Regions from separate parts of the Glutamicibacter endophyticus genome, predicted to be linked through region 1. Evidence: riboswitches for the same ligand, from Rfam matches in the RefSeq annotation. Region 1 holds a riboswitch; the other holds the start of a gene.
What was found. Region 1 has a riboswitch for S-adenosylmethionine ahead of ACJD00_RS04465 (bifunctional o-acetylhomoserine/o-acetylserine sulfhydrylase). Riboswitches for the same ligand answer to the same signal wherever they lie in the genome.
Positions count from the first base shown of each region.

Region 2: linked by a shared signal. The riboswitch ahead of ACJD00_RS03275 (O-acetylhomoserine aminocarboxypropyltransferase/cysteine synthase family protein) and the one ahead of ACJD00_RS04465 (bifunctional o-acetylhomoserine/o-acetylserine sulfhydrylase) in region 1 are both predicted to bind S-adenosylmethionine.

Region 1 is NZ_CP174200.1:932,594-942,255, forward strand. Features, by position in the region: gene ACJD00_RS04430 (carbohydrate ABC transporter permease) at 1-262, shown strand, start outside; gene ACJD00_RS04435 (copper homeostasis protein CutC) at 264-1,001, shown strand; gene ACJD00_RS04440 (DeoR/GlpR family DNA-binding transcription regulator) at 998-1,783, shown strand; gene ACJD00_RS04445 (aminoglycoside phosphotransferase family protein) at 1,780-2,619, opposite strand; gene ACJD00_RS04450 (CPBP family intramembrane glutamic endopeptidase) at 2,711-3,484, shown strand; gene ACJD00_RS04455 (GNAT family acetyltransferase) at 3,495-3,932, shown strand; gene ACJD00_RS04460 (VOC family protein) at 3,987-4,631, opposite strand; SAM riboswitch class IV at 4,986-5,105, shown strand; gene ACJD00_RS04465 (bifunctional o-acetylhomoserine/o-acetylserine sulfhydrylase) at 5,198-6,541, shown strand; gene metX (homoserine O-acetyltransferase MetX) at 6,547-7,698, shown strand; gene ACJD00_RS04475 (class I SAM-dependent methyltransferase) at 7,941-8,678, opposite strand; gene ACJD00_RS04480 (SGNH/GDSL hydrolase family protein) at 8,694-9,539, opposite strand; gene ACJD00_RS04485 (alpha/beta hydrolase) at 9,594-9,662, shown strand, end outside.
Region 2 is NZ_CP174200.1:671,023-680,684, reverse strand. Features, by position in the region: gene ACJD00_RS03290 (gamma carbonic anhydrase family protein) at 1-188, shown strand, start outside; gene ACJD00_RS03285 (hypothetical protein) at 210-1,877, opposite strand; gene ACJD00_RS03280 (cystathionine gamma-synthase) at 1,967-3,169, opposite strand; gene ACJD00_RS03275 (O-acetylhomoserine aminocarboxypropyltransferase/cysteine synthase family protein) at 3,166-4,491, opposite strand; SAM riboswitch class I at 4,775-4,865, opposite strand; gene ACJD00_RS03270 (LysR family transcriptional regulator) at 5,105-6,046, opposite strand; gene ACJD00_RS03265 (DUF1852 domain-containing protein) at 6,170-7,162, shown strand; gene ACJD00_RS03260 (methionine synthase) at 7,180-8,220, shown strand; gene ACJD00_RS03255 (flavin reductase family protein) at 8,255-8,785, shown strand.

The sequences.
Region 1 (9,662 bases):
ACTAGTCTGGCCGGGCATCGTGACTGCGGTGATCTTCACCTTCGTCACCTGCTGGAACGAATTTGCCGCCTCGCTGGTGATCCTCTCCACCGCCGAGAACCAGCCGCTTTCGGTCGCGCTAACGAAGTTCGTGGGACAGTACGCCACTGCGTGGCAGTACGTGTTTGGTGTCTCCATCGTGGCGATCGTCCCGGTGATTATCCTCTTCGCCCTGATCGAGAAGCGTCTGATCGGCGGTCTGTCGGCCGGTGCGGTGAAGTAGCGTGGCTCCGCTTTGCTTGGAGATCGTTGCGACCAGCGGCCGTTGCGCAGAACGTGCAACGGCCGCCGGGGCCGATCGGGTTGAGGCTTGCCAAGCTCTGGAACTGGGCGGACTGACGCCCAGCCTTGAAGTTCTTGAATTGATCTTGGAGCACGCGCCAGCGCGCGGCGTTCACGCTCTGTTACGGCACCGGCCTGGTAATTTTCACTACGACGCCGAGGACCGCGCTGTGTTAGTCGCTCAGGCCCGATCCTTGGCGCGCTCCGGTGTGCACGGCTTGGTGCTCGGCGCCCTGGACGCTTCGGGAGCAGTGGATTCGCACTGCCTGCAGGAAGTGACCGCGGCCGCTTTTGAGGTAAACCCCGAACTGGAGATTACCTTCCATCGGGCCATCGATGAGGCCACCGACCCACTTGCGATTTTGGACTCATTGTTTGCTCTGCCCGTCGATCGCGTGTTGACTAGTGGAGGGAAAGAATCCGCGGTTGATGGCCTGGCGATGATTGGGCGGCTGGCCACGCGATCCGCGGGACAGATCCAGATTATGGCTGGAGGCGGGATGACCGCCGAAGCCATTGCCCAGGCCGCGGCCTATGGAGCTAGTGCGGTGCATTTTTCGGCCAAACAACCTTGGGCCGGAACCATCGGTGTCGATGCTGAGATGGTCGGCTTACTACGACAAAGTGTGGATCGGACCATGTCCGCTGCGGCTCAACTAACGAGCGAGGAAACATCATGAAGCGCGAGGAACGTCTCAACCAGATCTTGGATCTTTTGGGAGCCCGAGGACAACTCGATGTTGACGAAATCGTGCAACGGCTCGAAGTATCTCCAGCCACTGCCCGCCGCGATTTGGATTCGCTGGCCGCAGCGTCCTTGCTGACTCGCACCCATGGCGGTGCTGTCTCCAATACGGTGGCCTATGAATTGCCGGCTCGATTTCAAAAAGACACCAACGATGGGCTAAAGGCGCAGATCGCCAAGCGCGCAAGCTCGATGGTGCGACAAGACATGGTGGTCGGGCTTTCCGGCGGCACGACTACCAAGGCAATTGCCACCGAACTTGGGATGCGCGAGGATCTGGTGGGCGAACCGGGGCGAACTACCTTGACCGTGGTAACCAATGCGGTGAATATTGCTGCGCTACTGGCGGTGCGACCTCATATTCGTGTGATGGTTACCGGAGGGGTGCTCAACGCCCGTTCCTACGAATTGGTCGGCCCGTTGGCCCAGAGCGCTTTAGCGAAGATCACTCTGGATCTGGCTTTCGTGGGAGTCAATGGGCTCGATCCGACGATCGGACCCATGGTTGGCGATGAGATGGAGGCAGCCATTAACGAACAGATGATTCAGCAAGCCGAACACAGCTACCTAGTGGTTGATTCCACGAAAATTGGGTCCCGGTCGTTCATTATCTTGGACCGTGAAGAAGTTGACGGCGTCATCACCGATGATCAGCTCAGCGGACCGCAGCGCGCCGAGCTTGAAGCCTCCGGGTTACCGGTGATCAACGCGGACTAAAGTACCGCCGCGGCGTCCATTACGCGCGGGGCGACCTTGGCCAGGAGCTTATCCATCCGTGGGTTGTCGTCGCGCGAGAGCGTATCGCTTACCCGTTCGAGGGCCATGAGTCCCAACCAGATTTTGGCGCGGTGGGCGGTGGCCGGATCGGGTGCAATCTTTTCGATCAACTCGCGCCCATGCCATAACCCAAGGTACGCGCTGTTGAGCGCCGGATCCCATCCGGCGGCTAAGTCCCAGTCGAGTAGCCCAACGAGTTCTCCATCGACCCAATGCATGTTATGACCCGCTAGATCGCCGTGAACGAGGCCCGCGGGAACCTGAGCCAGCAGCGGAAGCTGGGCCCACAACGCTTGGGCGGGGGCGCGGAGCTCAACGGGCAACCCGTTGTAGGTTTCGGCGATCCGTGTTTCGGTCCATGGACCTCGGAATGCGAAAGGTTCGGCTAGTAATCCCTCAAGCTCACCGAGGGGAATCCGAGCCAGCTCGGTCACCACGCGGCGTAATACCTGAGGATCGCCTTGATGCGGCGGGTGAGCGGTACCCGGAACATAACTCATCACGACCGCGTTGAGATCTTGAAACCGTCCAACGCCACTCAACGGCCGAGGGACTTGATAGTCCAGTAGTTCATTCATGCGTGCGTGCAACTGCACCGACCGCGGCATGTCGTCACTTGCCTGCTTAGTACGGGCCATTCGGATCACGGCCTGCCCTTCGGCAATGAGCACCCGGTGAAATTGCCCGCCGGTATTGATAGTGGCCTGCTCCCAGTCGACGGACGGATAAAAGTCGCGGGCAAATTCTCGTTCGGCAGTTAAAGCTAACGACGTCATCAGGATCCTCGGATTGACATGTGGGTTCAGAACCAACCTTAGCCGCTACTCGCTCAGTGCAAACACAGCAGTCACTGCCTATGATCATGGGGTGAGACCTCAACTGCCTGTCGTTACGTCCCGCGCCGATCGTTCACCACGTCTCGAAGTGCTACTGGTACTGGCCCTATCACTGGGACAAAGCGCCGTGTATTCGCTGGTCAGTTTCCTCGACAAGCTCACGCGTGCGCCGCTGGGGGAGCAAACCACGTCGCTGAATAACTCGCTAAGTACGCGGCCCTACCTAGACCTGACTTACCAGCTCCTCGACATACTTTTTGCGCTCGTCCCGGTGGTGCTCAGTCTGTACTTCCTGCGCCTGACCCTCGGTCGTACCGTCCATGACATTGGTTTCGACCTGCGGCGTCCATTCCGGGACCTGCTGATGGGTGCGGCACTTTTCCTCGCCATGGGATTAGGCACCCTGGGCCTCTACGCGGCAGGCCGGGCCCTAGGGATCACCACAGCGCTGCACGCAGCAAACTTAGCCGAATACTGGTGGAGCATTCCGGTGCTACTGCTATCCGCAGCGCGCCATGCAATTCTCGAAGAAGTCATCATGCTGGCCTTTCTCGGTGCCTACCGGAGGTTCTTCGGGCTCTCGACCATGGCGGTCATTGTGGTCTCAGCGCTCGTGCGCGGTAGCTATCACCTCTATCAGGGCGTCGGACCGTTCCTCGGCAACTTCGTCATGGGACTGGTCTTCGGCTGGATCTATCAGCGTTATGGCCGGGTAATGCCACTAGTGATAGCCCATTTCCTCTTAGACGCGGTGGGCTTTGTCGGGTTTATGCTCATTGGCCCGGCCATCGGCATCGGAAACTAGGAGACGGATCATGGACATCAGAATTGTTGCCGCCACCGAAGAGCACGGTACCGCCCTGATTTCTTTGTGGGAGGAGGCCGAGCTACTGCGACCCTGGAATGATGCTCGGGCAGATATCCGCCGCGCTATCACGGGGCCCTCGTCGGATCTGCTCCTCGGGATGGTCGACGGGCAGCTGGTCGCTTCGGTGATGGTAGGCCACGACGGGCACCGTGGGTGGCTTTATTATCTTGCGGTAGCTCAGGAGGCGCGGCGTCGAGGCTTCGGGCGTGCAATGGTGCAGGCGGGGACGAGTTGGCTTGAACAGCGAGGAGTACCCAAGGTCCAATTGATGGTGCGCGATGGCAATGAGCAGGCCCGTGACTTCTATCGCGCCTTGGGTTTTGAAAGACAACGCGTCGAGGTGCTGGGAATGGTTCTTCCACAGACGCTGGATGCATCGCCTTAAAACGTGGAGGTCGGCACGCCCCAAGGGCGTATGCCGACCTCACACTGCAAAGTTCTAAAGAACCACGGTGCCATTCGGAGTTTCGAAGGTTACCGACATGATGCCAGGAGTCCCGTTCGGCGCCTGGTAATTCATGATGACGTCGCCTAGGACTACCTCACGCGGTTGTCCAAGCCATTCGAGTACCCGATCACGTGATCCGGCGATCGAGATCTGCGAAATCGAACCGCGCGGTTCTAGCGCGCGTGAGGGGTGCAATTCCTCGGTGCCCTCGTCCCAGCGAATTAGGTAGGGGACCTGCGGATCGGCGATGAGTCCCTTGATGCCGATCTGGCGCCAAGTCAGCTCACGGCCATCTGGGAACTTGCGGTTACCCGGCACGGATTCACGACCCAGCCGTTGCTCGGCGTCCGAGAGGTCATCGAGTGAGACAACCCAGCCCATCCAGCCGCCGCCGGCCTCGGAGCGGGCCCGCACCGCTTGGCCGAAGGGGGCCTTGTCGCTGGCCGGGTGATTCAGTACCTCGACAACTTCGAGGTACTGATTGTTCGTTAGCGGAAAAATTACGTTGCGAGTTCCGAATCGTGGATGCACGCCACCTTTGACGAAATCCAATCCCAAGGTCTTGGATACCCGCTCGGCAGTAGGCATCAGCCCATCTGGGCCACAAGCGTACGAAACGTGATCTAGCCTCATCATGGCTACATCATTGCACCATGTGATTCAAGTCTCGACTTAGGGTTACCTTAGTTGAGTTTGGGCCCGTCATTGAGCCTATTTGCTGGAGTAAACCGCAGGTCGCATCCAAAGTGTTGCCCTCGAGCTGGTTTGGTCGATCACTATGCAGTGCTGCCAGAAGTGGGGCGACGGTGGTGTCTAGGTAAGCGCGCTGCGTTCTGAAGTCGCGCGGTTTTCTGTCCAGGGTTTCCCGCTTCAGGGTGCTGGTCGAATATTCTTTGATCTGATTCCCTGATTACGTGATTGTGACCCACTGCGTCACGTCAATATGTCACAGATTGCAAAATTCTTCGACAGTCGGCAGACTTATAGCTAGGTCATGAGTTCCAGCGACAAGCCCCGGCTCGCTGGACGGCAACCCTCCAACCGCGGTGGGGTGCCCCGGGTGAAGACCTGGCCCTGCACGCAGATGCGTGCTCAGGACAAGCGCGGGTTACTCCCTGGAAGGCGCCACCGTGTGGTCTTCCATGCAGGTGTGTTTTCAGTGGTGTACCCCTAACTAGTTATGAACTAATTGGAGGAAAACCATGAGCCAGAATTGGTCCTTTGAAACTCGTCAGATCCACGCAGGACAGACACCTGACCCGGTGACCGGTGCACGTGCGCTACCGATCTACCAGACCACGTCGTTCGTCTTCCCGAGTGCCGAGAGCGCCGCGGCGCGATTTGCACTTCAAGAACTTGAGCCGATCTATACCCGTATCGGCAATCCCACGCAGGAAGCCGTCGAAAACCGCATCGCAGATCTCGAAGGCGGCGTGGGCGCACTGCTACTGTCCTCCGGGCAGGCAGCAACCAGTTTCGCCATTCTGAATCTCGCCGAAGCCGGCGATCACATCGTGGCCAGCCCCAGCCTTTACGGTGGTACGCAGAACCTGCTCAAGCACACCCTGAAGCGTCTGGGCATTGAGGTTACCTTCGTGGCCGACCCGGACAATCTCGAGGCATGGCGCGAGGCCGTGCGTCCAAACACCAAGGCCTTCTTCGGTGAGGTAGTCTCCAACCCGCGCCAGGACGTGCTGGACATCGAAGGTGTGGCCGCCGTGGCCCACGAAGCCGGCGTGCCGTTGCTCGTGGACAACACCCTAGCGACGCCGTACCTGGTCCGTCCGATCGAGTGGGGCGCCGATATTGTCATTCATTCGGCCACCAAGTACCTCGGCGGACATGGCACCGCCATCGCTGGCGTAATCGTTGACTCGGGGAATTTCGACTTCGCTAAGGACCCGGAACGATTCCCGGGCTTCAACACCCCGGACGAGTCCTACAACGGCCTGGTCTTCGCCCGTGACCTTGGCGTCAACGGCATTTTCGGGGCCAACTTGGCCTACATCCTCAAGGCCCGGGTCCAGCTCCTGCGTGACCTCGGATCCGCGGTGGCACCTTTCAACGCGTTCCTGATCGCACAGGGACTTGAGACGTTGTCGTTGCGCGTGGAGCGCCACGTGGCCAATGCCAAGGCCGTGGCGGAATTCCTTGAACAGCACGAACTGGTCGAATCCGTCAGCTACGCGGGGCTTCCTTCGTCGCCATGGTACGAGCGTGGGCAGAAGTACGCTCCGCAGGGTGTTGGGGCCATCGTGGCCTTCGAAGTGGCCGGTGGCACCGCCGCCGGGCAAGCCTTTGTCGATGGACTCAAGCTTCACTCCAACCTTGCCAACATCGGCGACGTGCGCTCGCTGGTGGTGCACCCCGACTCCACCACGCACGCGCAGCTCTCCGCCGAGGAACGTCTGGCCGCCGGTGTGCGTCCGGGCCTCGTGCGGTTGAGCGTTGGCATCGAAAATATCCAGGATATTCTGGCCGATCTCGAGCTCGGCTTCGCCGCCGTAGGTGAGCTCGGCTCGAAGGAATTGCAAGAGACACGCTAAGGCATATGAGCATACCCGTGACTACCGAGCCGACGTATTCGGATCACCCGACCATCGACGGACAGGACGGCATTGTGCGCCGCCTGTCCGTGGGTGAGCACCATTTTGAAACCGGAGGGTACCTGCCCGAGGTGGAGCTGGCCTACGAAACCTTTGGCACGCTCAATGCCGAGGGCAGCAACGCGGTGCTGGTGCTGCATGCGCTGACCGGAGATGCACATGTGGCAACCGGGCATGCCGCACAGCCCGGCTGGTGGGCTGACTTCGTAGGTCCGGGGCTCACCGTGGACACGGATAAATATTTCGTGCTCAGCGTCAATATGCTCGGTGGGTGCAACGGTTCCACCGGACCATCGAGCCACGACGCGCATGGCCGTCCCTATGGGTCGCGCTTCCCGTTCACCACAATTCGCGATGCGGTGCACGTCGAGGCGAAACTCGCCGATGTCCTAGGGATCGACGTGTTTCATGCGGTGATGGGTGGTTCCATGGGTGGAGCGCGCGCTCTGGAATGGGCCGTGCAGTATCCGGATCGGGTGAGGAATCTGGTGGTTATGGCTGCCACCGGTCAGTCCACTGCCGAACAGATCGCCTTCGCTCAGGTGCAAATCGAATCGATTCGGCAGGACCCATACTTCGCTCAAGGGGACTACTACGCAAATGCCGTAGGCCCCGATGCGGGTTTGGGTATCGCCCGCAAATTGGCCCACATTACGTACCGTTCCGAGGCGGAACTGGAACACCGCTTCGGGCGGACGGCGCAGGGCCAAGAACAACCACTGGGATCTGCAACCTGGCCACGCGGTCGCTACCAGGTGGAGAGCTACCTCGACCACCAGGCCGGCAAGCTGGTCAACCGTTTCGATGCGAACAGCTATGTGGTGCTCACCGAGGCGCTGATGAGCCACGATATCGCGCGTGGTTTCGATTCCTTCGAGGCGGCATTGGCCCGGCTCGCGGAGGTCAACGTGGTAATTGCGGCAGTGCGTAGCGATCGACTGTACTTCCCGGAACAGTCCGAACGGCTGGCCGCGGCACTGCCTGTGCCGAAGCCGGTGTACTACATCGACTCACCCATTGGCCACGATGGTTTCCTGACGGACGCCAAACAGCTGCACGGGGTGCTCAGCCATCTGGTTTTCGAGCAAGAGCCCTAAATATGGAAATGCGCTACGGCCCGTAATCCGACTCCTCAGTATGCGATGGAGCTTCGCGGTTGCGGGCCGTAGTTCGTTGGCGGGAGCGCCAGAGGCACACGCCCACCCAGAGCACGGCCATAGCGCCACAGCCTATAGCTGCCCGGTCGTTCCCTGTGCCCAGAGACCAGAAGCTCAGCATGGCAAAGAGGGCGCTGATCAGCGCCGCCATGCGGACGGAGATCGACGACCGGCGCATCTGATCAGCTCCGCCGCGTCCCGGCAGTAGCCACGAAGATCATCAGCGGCTCGGTACCGGTAAAAGCGGAGTGCTGCCAGTCGCTATACACGGCCCTGAGGGTAAATCCAGCGTGTACTAGCTGTTCCGTGATGCGCTGCCGCGTGCGGAAGACTAGGTCCAGGTCCTCAACGATTTGCTGCCCCGTAGTTAGTCGCTGGGTTTCGAAACGCAGCGAAACCACCTCACCGGTTATGCCACGCAGCTGCGTGGATTCACGAAGCGGGCCGAGGGCCGCGGTGTGCCTGGTCGTACTACCTTCGCCGACCCAGGATTCCCAAGCGCGCGCCTGCGGATTACGTGATTCGAAGGCGATCATCCCGCCCGGCCTGAGCCGTTCGTGCAGGTCGTTCAGCGTGCGTTGCCACTGCGGATCGGGGATATGCTGCGCCACATTGCCGCTGAGCACCGCATAGTCTGCCCGCAACGCAGGTAGTGAAGTGCTATCTCCCTCAATCCACTGCACGCGCTCAGCGCCGGGGCGTTGCCGTGCCTGTTCGAGCATCACCGCGGCCGGATCTAGTCCTACAACCGTTCGTCCTTCGGCGGCCAAGCTCACCGTCAGCAGGCCGGTGCCACAGCCCACATCCACAATTACCTCGGCCTGAATCTCTTCGGCTAAGGCTCGATAAAAATCATGATCCGGCCCGTCGGGATTATCCTCATCGTAGAGCGTTGCCAATTGTGGGTGGGTGTAAGCCATGGCCGGTCCTTTGCGCTAGAGCTGGTCGCTTTCGGCACCGGCGCCGAGCGAATCGTTTGCCCGTTGCGTTGAAAACGGTACCGCTTCGGGACGCTTGGGGGTGATTCCGTCGCCGGAGGACTGGTGCCGCAGACGGCGTAGCACCCACGGGGCGAGATGCTCACGGGCCCATTGCAGGTCATCGATGCGAGCCTCGCGCCAAGAACGCAGATCCGGGTCGACGGCGATGTCCAGGTCGAGTTCATGCGAGACGTTCAGCGAATCTAAGGCCATGGCTGCGATCTGCTGGTGTCCTAGCGGCGAGAAATGTAACCGGTCTTCTGACCACATGACCGGCTGATGCAGCTGCCGCATGGCCCACAAGTCCGCCACAATCGCGTCGTGGCGTGCGGCGACCGTGCGCACGTTCTCGTTATAGATGGCAACCTTGCCGCGAATTCCGCCCAATACTGGGGTATCTCGGATATCCGGACCGGTGAACAGCAGGATGCTGGCGCCGGTACTGGCCAAATCCGCGATGAAACCATCGAGAAGTTCGGCGATGCTATCCGGGTCCCCGCCGGGGCGCAGCACATCGTTGCCGCCTGCACAGACGCTGATCAGATCGGGGCGCAGGGCCTTGGCCGGCTCGGTTTGCTCATCGATGATCTGCCGGATGAGGCGTCCACGGATGGCGAGGTTGGCATAGGAGAAGCCCGGATTTTGCCGGGCTAGCTCCTCCGCTACCCGATCGGCCCAGCCACGGTGCCGTCCGGGGTTATGCGGATCGGGATCGCCGATGCCCTCGGTGAAAGAGTCTCCCAATGCGACGTAGCGGTGCCAGGGATGCTGCGGTGCTTCGTGGTCAATATTTTGGGTCACAGTAGTTATGTTACTCATCAGTCATAAAAGGTACATAGGTAGGCTTGGGGCATTATGGGAATTGAAAACACCGCTCCGGTCGCCCTGATTTCGCGAACCGACGATGAACGACTTGGTACCCCG
Region 2 (9,662 bases), 260 kb from region 1:
GCGAGCAGTCGCTCATCGCCGCCGGCGCGCTCGTGCTGGAAGGCACGCAGATTCCGCCACGCTCACTGGTCGCTGGTGTGCCTGCGAAGGTGCGCCGCGAGCTGACCGACGAGGAAGTGGCCGGCTTGGCGCAGAACTCGGCGACCTATCTGCAATTGCAGGCGAAGCACCGCGCCGCGCAGAGCTAGGCGCTACCCACTCCATCTGCATTAGGCGGCGAACCAGTAACTGTTGCGCACCGGTGGGGAGCCACGTCCCAAATAGTCCGGGAGCAGCACCGCCGGTGGGGAGCCGTCCTCATAGGTGACGATCTTAAACAGTCCGGCGTGCACCGCAATATGGTGCATCGGGCAGAGCAGACAACCGTTATCCGTTGAGGTTTCTCCGCCGTCTTCCCAGTGTTTGATGTGGTGCGCCTCGGTGCGCCCGGCGGGCATGTGACAGCCCGGGTAGATGCAGCCGCGGTCGCGGGCCGCTAACGCCCGGCGCATATGCGGTGGGAAGAGTCGTTGTGCGCGGCCCACGTCGAGCGCCTGGCCTTGGCCGCCGAAGACCACCGGGTAGATTCCGGACCGGCACAGTTCAAGCCGTAGCTCCTCCGCAGTCAGCGGCAATCCGTGTTCGGTCACCGCAGCCCCAAGTTGGCAGGCGCGCATCTTCTCGTAGTCCAGATGCACGATCACGCTGGCACCGGGCAGGCTGCCGGTTCCGCGGCGGCTGCCGCGGGTCCGCAGCGCGGTGACCAGTGCGGTCAGTCGGCGTAGTTCGACGGTCAGCTCGGGGAGTTCGGTTATAGGCTCTTCCTGGGTCGCCGGTGAACTGGCCGCGGGTTTATCTATCTCGGTGCCCGTCGACTCGGGGCCGGAATCAGAAGCGCCGACGTCGGGAGCCGCGGGGTTCGGGTCGCGGGCCCAGTCCGGCATCGATTCCTCGTCGTCCCACGAGGGCGCGGCGAGCGCACCGGTAGCCTGGGCGACGCTATCGAGTGCCTGCGAGGCCAGTTCGAGCCGGTTTCCGACCCCTGTGCGCGGGTTATCACCCTCGTCGACGGTTCGCTCGAATACCTCGGCTTGGTCCGGCAGCATCTTCAGCGTGTAGTGCATCAGCCCATTGCGCAGACCCCGTTTATATAGACCGGCTTCGGCCAGTAGCGCGCGCATGCTGCGCTGCTGCGCTACCCGGGCGGCACCCTCGTCGCGCAGCCGTTTGGATGCGGTGCTCGGGTCCTCGGCAATCAGCCGCAGGGCGGTGTGTTCAAGCTCGGTACGCTGCACATCGGTGTCGGCCTCGGGAAGGTCGTTGGATAGCCGTTCCAGCGTGCTGGCCGCGGTGCGTAGGGTGCGCGGATCCACCGCGGGTGCCTCGCCCGCGCCGGGGGTCGTGCCGGTATTACGGGTGGTGGAAGTGGTCGGAGTTGCGAATTGTTCGGCCAGCAGTGGGAAGTGCGGGGCGCGGCGGGTGCCGTCCGCGGCGACGGAGCCAATCAGCGCGCGGGCCGAGGCCTGGCGGCCCCGGGCCACACCCACCGAGACACCCAGCCAGGATGTGAGCATGTCGATACTGTTTGCATAAGCGCCGCGGCCGTCGGCCCGGGTGCCGGTAAGCGCGCGAAGTTCTTGGGGCGATGGGGCCGACGGCAGCGCGGCCAGGCGATCCAGCGAGGCGGTGGTGAGTTGATGCGCGGCGCTTCGCTCCAGTGCGTCGATCACCACCGGGTAGGTACGGGACAACGCCGCCTCGGCACGGTCGGTGAGCGCGGCGAGGTAGGCCGCATGCCCGGGGGCCATCTCGCGCCCCAGCAGCTCAAGGCTCGCCCGCTCGAGGGTGCTGACCGCGGTGGCCAGCTGGGCCAGAACGGTCGCGTCGTCGGTACTCATAACCACAAGGTTGCGCCCCGACACCGTGACCGGTATCGGGGCGCGAGCGAGTTGTGGACAACGCCGGGGTGGCGCGCCTGGATGGCGTGTTAGACGGTGAGCACGGCGCCTTGGTCCGCGCGCTCGGCCAGTGCCAGCCCGCGTTCGAGGTCGGCCAGCAGATCCTCGGTATCCTCGATCCCGACCGACAGGCGCACGAGTTCGCCGGGGATTTCCAGCGGGGTGCCAATCAGGCTGGCGTGGGTCATCTCCCGCGGGTAGCACACGAGCGATTCCACTCCGCCGAGCGAGACGGAGAGCTGGAACAGTTCCATCGACTCGGCCAGCGCCCGCGCGGCGGGTTCACTGTGCAGCCGCAACGAGACGATTCCGCCGAAACCGCGCTGCTGGCTGGCGGCCAGTTCGTGGCCCGGATGGTCGGCCAGTCCCGGGTAGTAGACCTCGGCCACCTGCGGTTGCTCGGTGAGCCAGTGCGCAATGCGGCCGGCGGTGGCGCAGTGCCGTTCCATGCGCAACCCCAGGGTTTTCAGCCCGCGGGCGGCCAGATAGTTATCCTGCGGCCCGGATACCGCGCCGCCGGCGAACTGCTGGTAGCCCACGGCCTCGGCCAGCGACTGTCCGCGGTGCAGATAGTCGGCGACGATGACCGCACCGCCGAGCACGTCGGAATGCCCGCCAATGTATTTGGTGGTGGAGTGCACCACCGCATGCGCCCCAAAGTCCAGCGGGCGTTGCAGGTAGGGGGTGGCGAAGGTGTTATCGACGACGAGCAGCGCCCCGGCTTCGTGGGCCAGCGCCGCCCACCCGGCGATGTCGGCGATGCCCAGCAGCGGATTGGAGGGGGTTTCCAGCCAGAGCAGGGCGGTGTTTGGGCGCAGCGCGCCGCGCACCTGATCGAGGTTGGTGATATCCACGGTGCTGGCACTGATCCCCCACTTGTGGTGTAACCGGGTGATCAGCCGGTTGGTGCCGCCGTAGCCGTCGGCGCCGAGCACAATGTGATCGCCCGGGGCGAGCACGGCGCGCAGCAGGGCGTCTTCGGCGGCGATGCCGGAGGCGAAGGAGAAACCCGCGGCCCCGCCTTCGAGGGCGCTGAGCTGCTCTTCGAAGCCGCCCCGGGTGGGGTTGGAGCCGCGCGAGTATTCATGCCCGGCACGCAACACGTTGATGCCGTCTTGGATGAAGGTGCTGGTTTGGTAGATGGGCGGGATGACCGCCCCGGTGTGCGGGTCTTTGCCTTGGCCGGCGTGGACGGCCAGGGTGTTGAATCCGTGGCGTGGTGAGGTGCTCATGCGAAGGCTCCTTCCGGGGCGAGGGTGATCTGTGCGGCGGCGTGATCCAGGGCCTGGAACAGGTCGGCGATGAGGTCGGCCGGCTCCTCGAGACCGATGGATAGGCGCAGCGTTGCCTTGGAGAGTCCGGCGGCGGCCAGTTGTTCGTCGTTGAGTCGACAGTGGGTCATGGTGGCCGGGTGGACCACCATCGAGCGCACGTCGCCGATGTTTGCGGCCAGGGTGAAGAGCTGCAGGGCGTCGAGCACCGGGGAGACCAGGGAGGCGTCGGCCAGTTCGATGGCCAGCACGCAGCCGGTGCCGCGCGGGGCGACGTGGGCGGCCAGCTCGTGGTCCTGGTGCCCCGGCTGGCTCGGGTGGTGCACCCGGCGCACCAGCGCGTGCCCGGCGGCGGCCTCGGCAAGTTCCAGCACGGTACGCTGCACCCGTTCGGTGCGCACATTGAGCGTCTCGATGCCGGTGAGAATGCCGGAGGCGGCGGCCGGCGACAGCGAGGGCCCGAGGTCATGCAGGAATTTGGAGCGCACCAGCATGGCGTAGGCGGCGCTGCCGTAGCGTTCGAGCAGGGAGTACTGCCCGTAGCGCGGACGCGGCGCGGCGATCTGCGGCCAGCGTGCGGCGTCGGAGAAATCGAAGGTTCCCGCGTCGACGACCAGTCCGCCAAGCACCTGGCCGTGTCCGGCAAGCGCCTTGGTGGCCGAGTGCACGACGATATCGGCCCCGTGCTCGATCGGGCGGTAGTTCGCGGGGGTGGCCAACGTGTTGTCGACGACCACCGGAATGTTGTGGCGGTGTGCTAGCTCGGAGAGTCCCTGCAGGTCGAGCAGCGTGCACAGCGGGTTGGAGACCGATTCGACGAAGAAGGCGCGGGTGTCCTCTTCGATGGCGTCGGCCCAGGCGCTGAGGTCTTCCGGGTCGACAAAGCTCACGCGGATTCCGAAGTCGTTGAAGGAGTCGGTGAACAGGTCCACGGTGCCGCCGTAGAGCTTATTCGAGGCGACGATGTGCTTCGCGCCCTGGGTCAGCGCCAGCAGCGAGAGGGCGACGGCGGCCTGCCCGGTGGCGGTGGCCACCGCTTGGGCCCCGCCTTCGAGGGTGGCGACGCGTGCTTCGAGGGCAGCGACCGTGGGATTGCCGGTGCGGGAGTAGGTGAATCCGGGTTCGCGCAACGCAAATTTTTCGATGGCCTCGGCGTGCGAGCCGAATTCGTAGGCCGCGGCGGCGTAGACCGGGACGGTGAGTGGACGGTAGGGGCCCTCGGGCGAGTATCCGGCGTGGACTGCTGAGGTGGCCCCGTGCCAGGTGCTGTTCGGCTGTGACATATGTGCGTGTTCCTTGCCGGTTGGATGTCGGGTGGGGTGGGCGGAGATCAGGCGTGCGCGCTGATGCGCATGCCGGTGCGTTGCATACTGGTGGCGACGTGGCGCACCGGTGCGTGTTGGCGGGGTGGCGATGCCATTGCTTCGCTCATGTCTCCTCCTCGTTTCTCGTCACACGAGGGAGTGCACCGATCGGCGTCTATGCGAGGTACCTGGTAGGGAGGGTTGCTGCCCTCCCCTTCACGGTACGAGGCACAGCGCAACGTCCAAGGGCGTTGTCGGAACTGCTCCATCGTTCCTGGCGGTAGCACCTTTCGGTTTCCCGATGGTTGCTGCGACGTCGACGAGCCAGATCTCTCGGTCGCTCTTGATGGGGTGTTGTAATTCCATGGTTCGGCATGGGCGCCCGAGGAGGCAAACGGCACCGAACCGCGTGCTTCACACAACGCCAATCCGCGTCATATGTCGCAGTGTCGTCATATTGACGGCCCGGTGAACGCCTCTTTATGACATGCGCGGTGAGCCAAGATCCGCGAAATTCCGGGATTCGAGCGCCAAAAGATGTCGCGCCGGGTCGCCCGATGACAGTTCATGACACGCAGGAAGAGCGTTGGCGTCAGCCGAGCAGGTGAACTCCGAAGCTCGCGACCACCGAACGCACCTCGTCGAGGTAGCGCTGGGCCTGATCGGTGAGCGGGACCGCGGCGTGGTCGATCCAGCCGATCTCGATGCGTTCGTCCACATCCAGCGGGATGGCCACGATCGAGGGGTCGAGTTCGTCGCTGATGATGCCGGTCGAGATCGTGTACCCGCCGAGTCCGATCATCAGGTTGAAGATGGTTGCACGATCGGAGACCCGAATTTCGCGTTTGCTCGAGAGCGTGGAGAGGATTTCTTCGGCGAAGTAGAAGGAGTTGCTCGCCCCCTGGTCGAAGGTGAGCCGCGGTAGCTCCTCGAGATCTTCAAGGGTCGCCCGCTCCCGCGAGGCCAGCGGGTTGCTACGCGAGATGAAGATGTGCGGGTCGGCGAGGAATAGCGGGTGGAACACCAGCCGGGACTCGCGCAGCAGTTTGTCGATGACCTTCCGGTTGAAGTCGTTGCGGTAGAGAATGCCGATTTCACTGCGTAGTGTGCGGACATCTTCGATGATGTCCTCGGTGCGTGTCTCGCGCAGCGAGAACTCGTACTGCTCGGCCCCGCTGGCCTGGACCATCTTCACGAAGGCGTCGACGGCGAAGGAATAGTGCTGGGTGGAGATCCCGAGGAGGCGGGGTGCCGGCGGCCGGTCGAGATAGCGTTGTTCGAGCAGTTCGACCTGTTCGAGCACCTGCCGGGCGTAGCCGAGGAATTCCCCGCCCTCGACGGTCAGGGCCACGCCCCGCGCGGAGCGGACCAGAAGCCTGCGCCCAACCCGGGTTTCGAGTTCCTTCATCGCCGCGGACATCGTTGGCTGTGCGACGTAGAGCAGGTCGGCGGCCGCGGAGATCGACCCCTCGGAAGCAACCGTGAGGAAATAGCGCAACTGCTGCAGCGTGAGACCGTTCACTCCTTGAGCCATAGATTTAGTCTATACGAATCCATAGTCACGTCGAGTTACCTGATATCCGCCGATTCACTGCATGATTGACGAAACGACTTCCCCCGGCCTTACTTCAGGCCCCCTAGCACCAGATTGGCCGCCATGGCACACGCGTTTACCTTTAGCATCAGCACCACTGACTTCGACGAGCACTACACCCCGTCGGCGAGCTCGCGCATTACGACGAACTTCGCCAACCTGGCCCGCGGTGAGAACCGCCAGGAGAACCTGCGCAACGCGTTGACGATGATCAACCGCCGTTTCAACGCGCTGGCACACTGGGACAACCCGGACGGGGACCGCTACGCCCTCGAACTGAAGATCATCTCGGCCAATGTGCACTTCACCTCCAACGACGGGCCTCAGCAGTTCCCGCTGCTCGAGGTGCTCGATACCTGGATTCTCGATAAGCAGACCGGCACCCGGACCCACGGCATCGTCGGTAATAACTTCTCCTCCTACGTACGGGACTATGACTTCAGCGTGGTCCTGCCCGCCGCGGTCGACGAGTCGGGCACCCCGGCGCTCCCGCAGGATTTCGGCGACCTGCACGGTCAGCTCTTCCAGCACTTCCTCGACTCCGAGGCCTACCAGGAGCACTTCGCGCAGCTACCGGTGATTTGCATCAGCGTCTCCACCTCCAAGACCTACCGCCGCACGGGCAATAGCCACCCTGTCTTGGGTCTTGAGTACCAGCAGGAGGACTACTCGCTCACCGACGCGTACTTCGCGAAGATGGGTCTGCGCGTGCGCTACTTTATGCCTGCCGGCAGCGTGGCACCACTGGCCTTCTACTTCCGTGGCGACCTGCTCAACGACTACACCAACCTGCAGCTGATCAGCACTATCAGCACCATGGAGACGTTCCAGAAGATCTACCGCCCCGAGATCTACAATGCGAACTCGGCCGCGCCGGCGGTCTACCGCCCCAGCCTGAACGCACATGATTTCTCGCGGACCCTAATCTCCTACGATCGCGAGGAGCGCACCCGTCTCGGGGCGACGCAGGGCCGGTACACCGAGGAGCACTTCATCACCCCGAACCGCGAACTACTCGAGCAGTGGGCCGCCGCCTACCCGACTCCCGTCGCTTAAAGACCCAAGGACGCACCATGACTAACAAGTTACTTCCGACCTCCATCGTCGGCAGCCTGCCCAAGCCCTCCTGGCTGGCTCAGCCCGAGACGCTCTGGTCCCCGTGGAAACTCGAGGGTAGCGAACTGCGCGAAGGCAAGTACGATGCCATGCGCGCGGCCGTGCTGGAGCAGACCCACCGCGGCATCGACATCATCAGCGACGGCGAACAAAGCCGCCAGCACTTCGTCACGACCTTCATCGAGCACCTGACCGGGGTTGATTTCGACAAGCGCGAAACCGTGCGCATCCGCGACCGCTATGACGCGAGCGTGCCCAGCGTCGTCGGCGCCGTAGAGCGCGAGAAGCCGGTGTTCGTCCAGGACGCGGCCTTCCTGCGTTCCTGCACCGACCGCCAGATCAAGTGGACCCTTCCCGGCCCGATGACGATGGTCGACACGCTCTACGACGCGCACTACCGCAGCCGCGAGAAGCTGGCCTGGGAGTTCGCAACCATCCTGAATCAGGAGGCGAAGGAGCTCGAGGCCGCCGGCGTCGACGTCATCCAGTTCGACGAGCCCGCGTTCAACGTATTCTTCGACGAGGTCGCCGACTGGGGCGTCGCGGCGCTGGAACGTGCCTGCCAGGGACTGAAGGCCGAGACCGTGGTGCACATCTGCTTCGGCTACGGCATCAAGGCAAACAACGATTGGAAGGCGACCCTCGGCACCCAGTGGCGCCACTACGAGAAGTCCTTCCCGCTGCTACAGCGCTCCTGCCTCGACACCGTTTCCTTGGAGTCGCATCACTCGAACGTTCCGCTCGAGGTTGTCGAGCTCGTGCGCGGCAAGAAGGTCATGCTCGGAGCGATCGACGTGGCCAACGTGGAGATCGAAACCCCGGACGAGGTCGCCCAGACGCTGCGGTCGGCGCTTGAGTACGTCGACGCGGACAAGCTGATCCCAAGCACCAACTGCGGTATGGCACCGTTCCCCCGGGATGTTGCGCTGGCTAAGCTGAGCGCACTGAGCGCGGGCGCCTCCATCCTCCGCGAGGAGCTTGTCGGTGCCCACGTCTGAAATTACGACCACCGAGGCACCGACCGGTGACGCTATGCACGCTTCGGCATCCTCTCTGGCCGCCGAGGACTTCAAGGCCGTCTTTCGCGGACACCCCAGCGGCGTCACGGTCATCACGGCCGATGCTGGCGACGGGCCGGTGGCCCTAACCGCCTCATCGGTCGCCTCGGTGAGCGCAGAGCCTCCACTGCTCGTGTTCTCGATCTCGTCGCTCTCCTCGACCGCCGAGGCTCTGCTGCGGGCCGAGAGTGTTGTGGTGCATTTCCTCGACGGCAACGACGTGGAGGTGGCGAAGCTGGGTGCCACCAGTGGCATCGATCGCTTCGCGCAGGCCCAGACCTGGACACGCCTGGAGACCGGCGAACCCGTGTTTGACGGGGTGCGCGCTTGGGTTCGCTGCGTAATCGTCGATCGGATGCAGGCCGGAACCTCGACGATTGTGGTCGCCCGCGCAGTGGAATCGCAGATTGCGCGCGACGCGCAGCCGGGCGGCGCTGGAGATGCACTGGTCTATCACAACCGCACCTGGCACCGCCTAGGTGATCATTCCCGCCTCGACGGCTGAGGACGTTCTAGTGACCTGCCCCGTTTCCGGCACCGTGCTTTTCCAGAAAGTATCGGCGAATCACAGCGAGATCTGTAGGACGCTGGAACCGCGGCGCAGACGGTGACAGAATGCGGCTGCGGTAGCGCGACGTCGTTTCTAAGTCTGAGCATTTTCGAAACACTGCTCATTCATAGATCCACGTCGCGCACACGACCCTACAACCACTTTGGTCGACTAATTCGACCTGCCTTAGATTACTTATAAATGCGATTCACGCTTATACCTGATTTACCCGTTTCTCACCCGGCATTTCACGATGGTGGTACAGATTCAAGCGAGTTAATCGCGCTAGGTTTCCCGCACAGGTCGTGATTCCATTGCACGAGCGAACAAAAAGGGGCCTAACCGCTAGGTTTGGTTGAACGAACGCGTTACGCCTAGTGATAACGGTTCTTTTGCGAGGCTCCTGACGCTCTCAGCATCATGCCTCGGATTTCCTCGCCGCTTCCTTCCGAGATACCTTGTTTCCACCCAAAGCCGTGTATTCATCCTGCCCCGAGTTGGATTACACCACGTCGGCACCGGGCACAGTCACCCAGCCGAAACTTGATAAGTCAACGCGCCACGGCATTTTGAGAAAAGGCGGCCAGCATTGTAGCCTTCCCCGCGCATTAATGAGGGACCTATCCCTCCGCGCCCAAATCAGCAAATGACGAACTGATAGGTTCATTCAAATTCCACGCCTGGACCCTCCAAGAATTGCGCACTAGTCTCGTAACGATGATGCGGACGGTGGGCGGAACACAAATCAGTCACTGAAGTGCCTCGCGAAACAAGTTCTGCATTCGCGCGAGATGTCGGGGCTGTTATTAGCAAGGCATTTTTGGCAACGTGC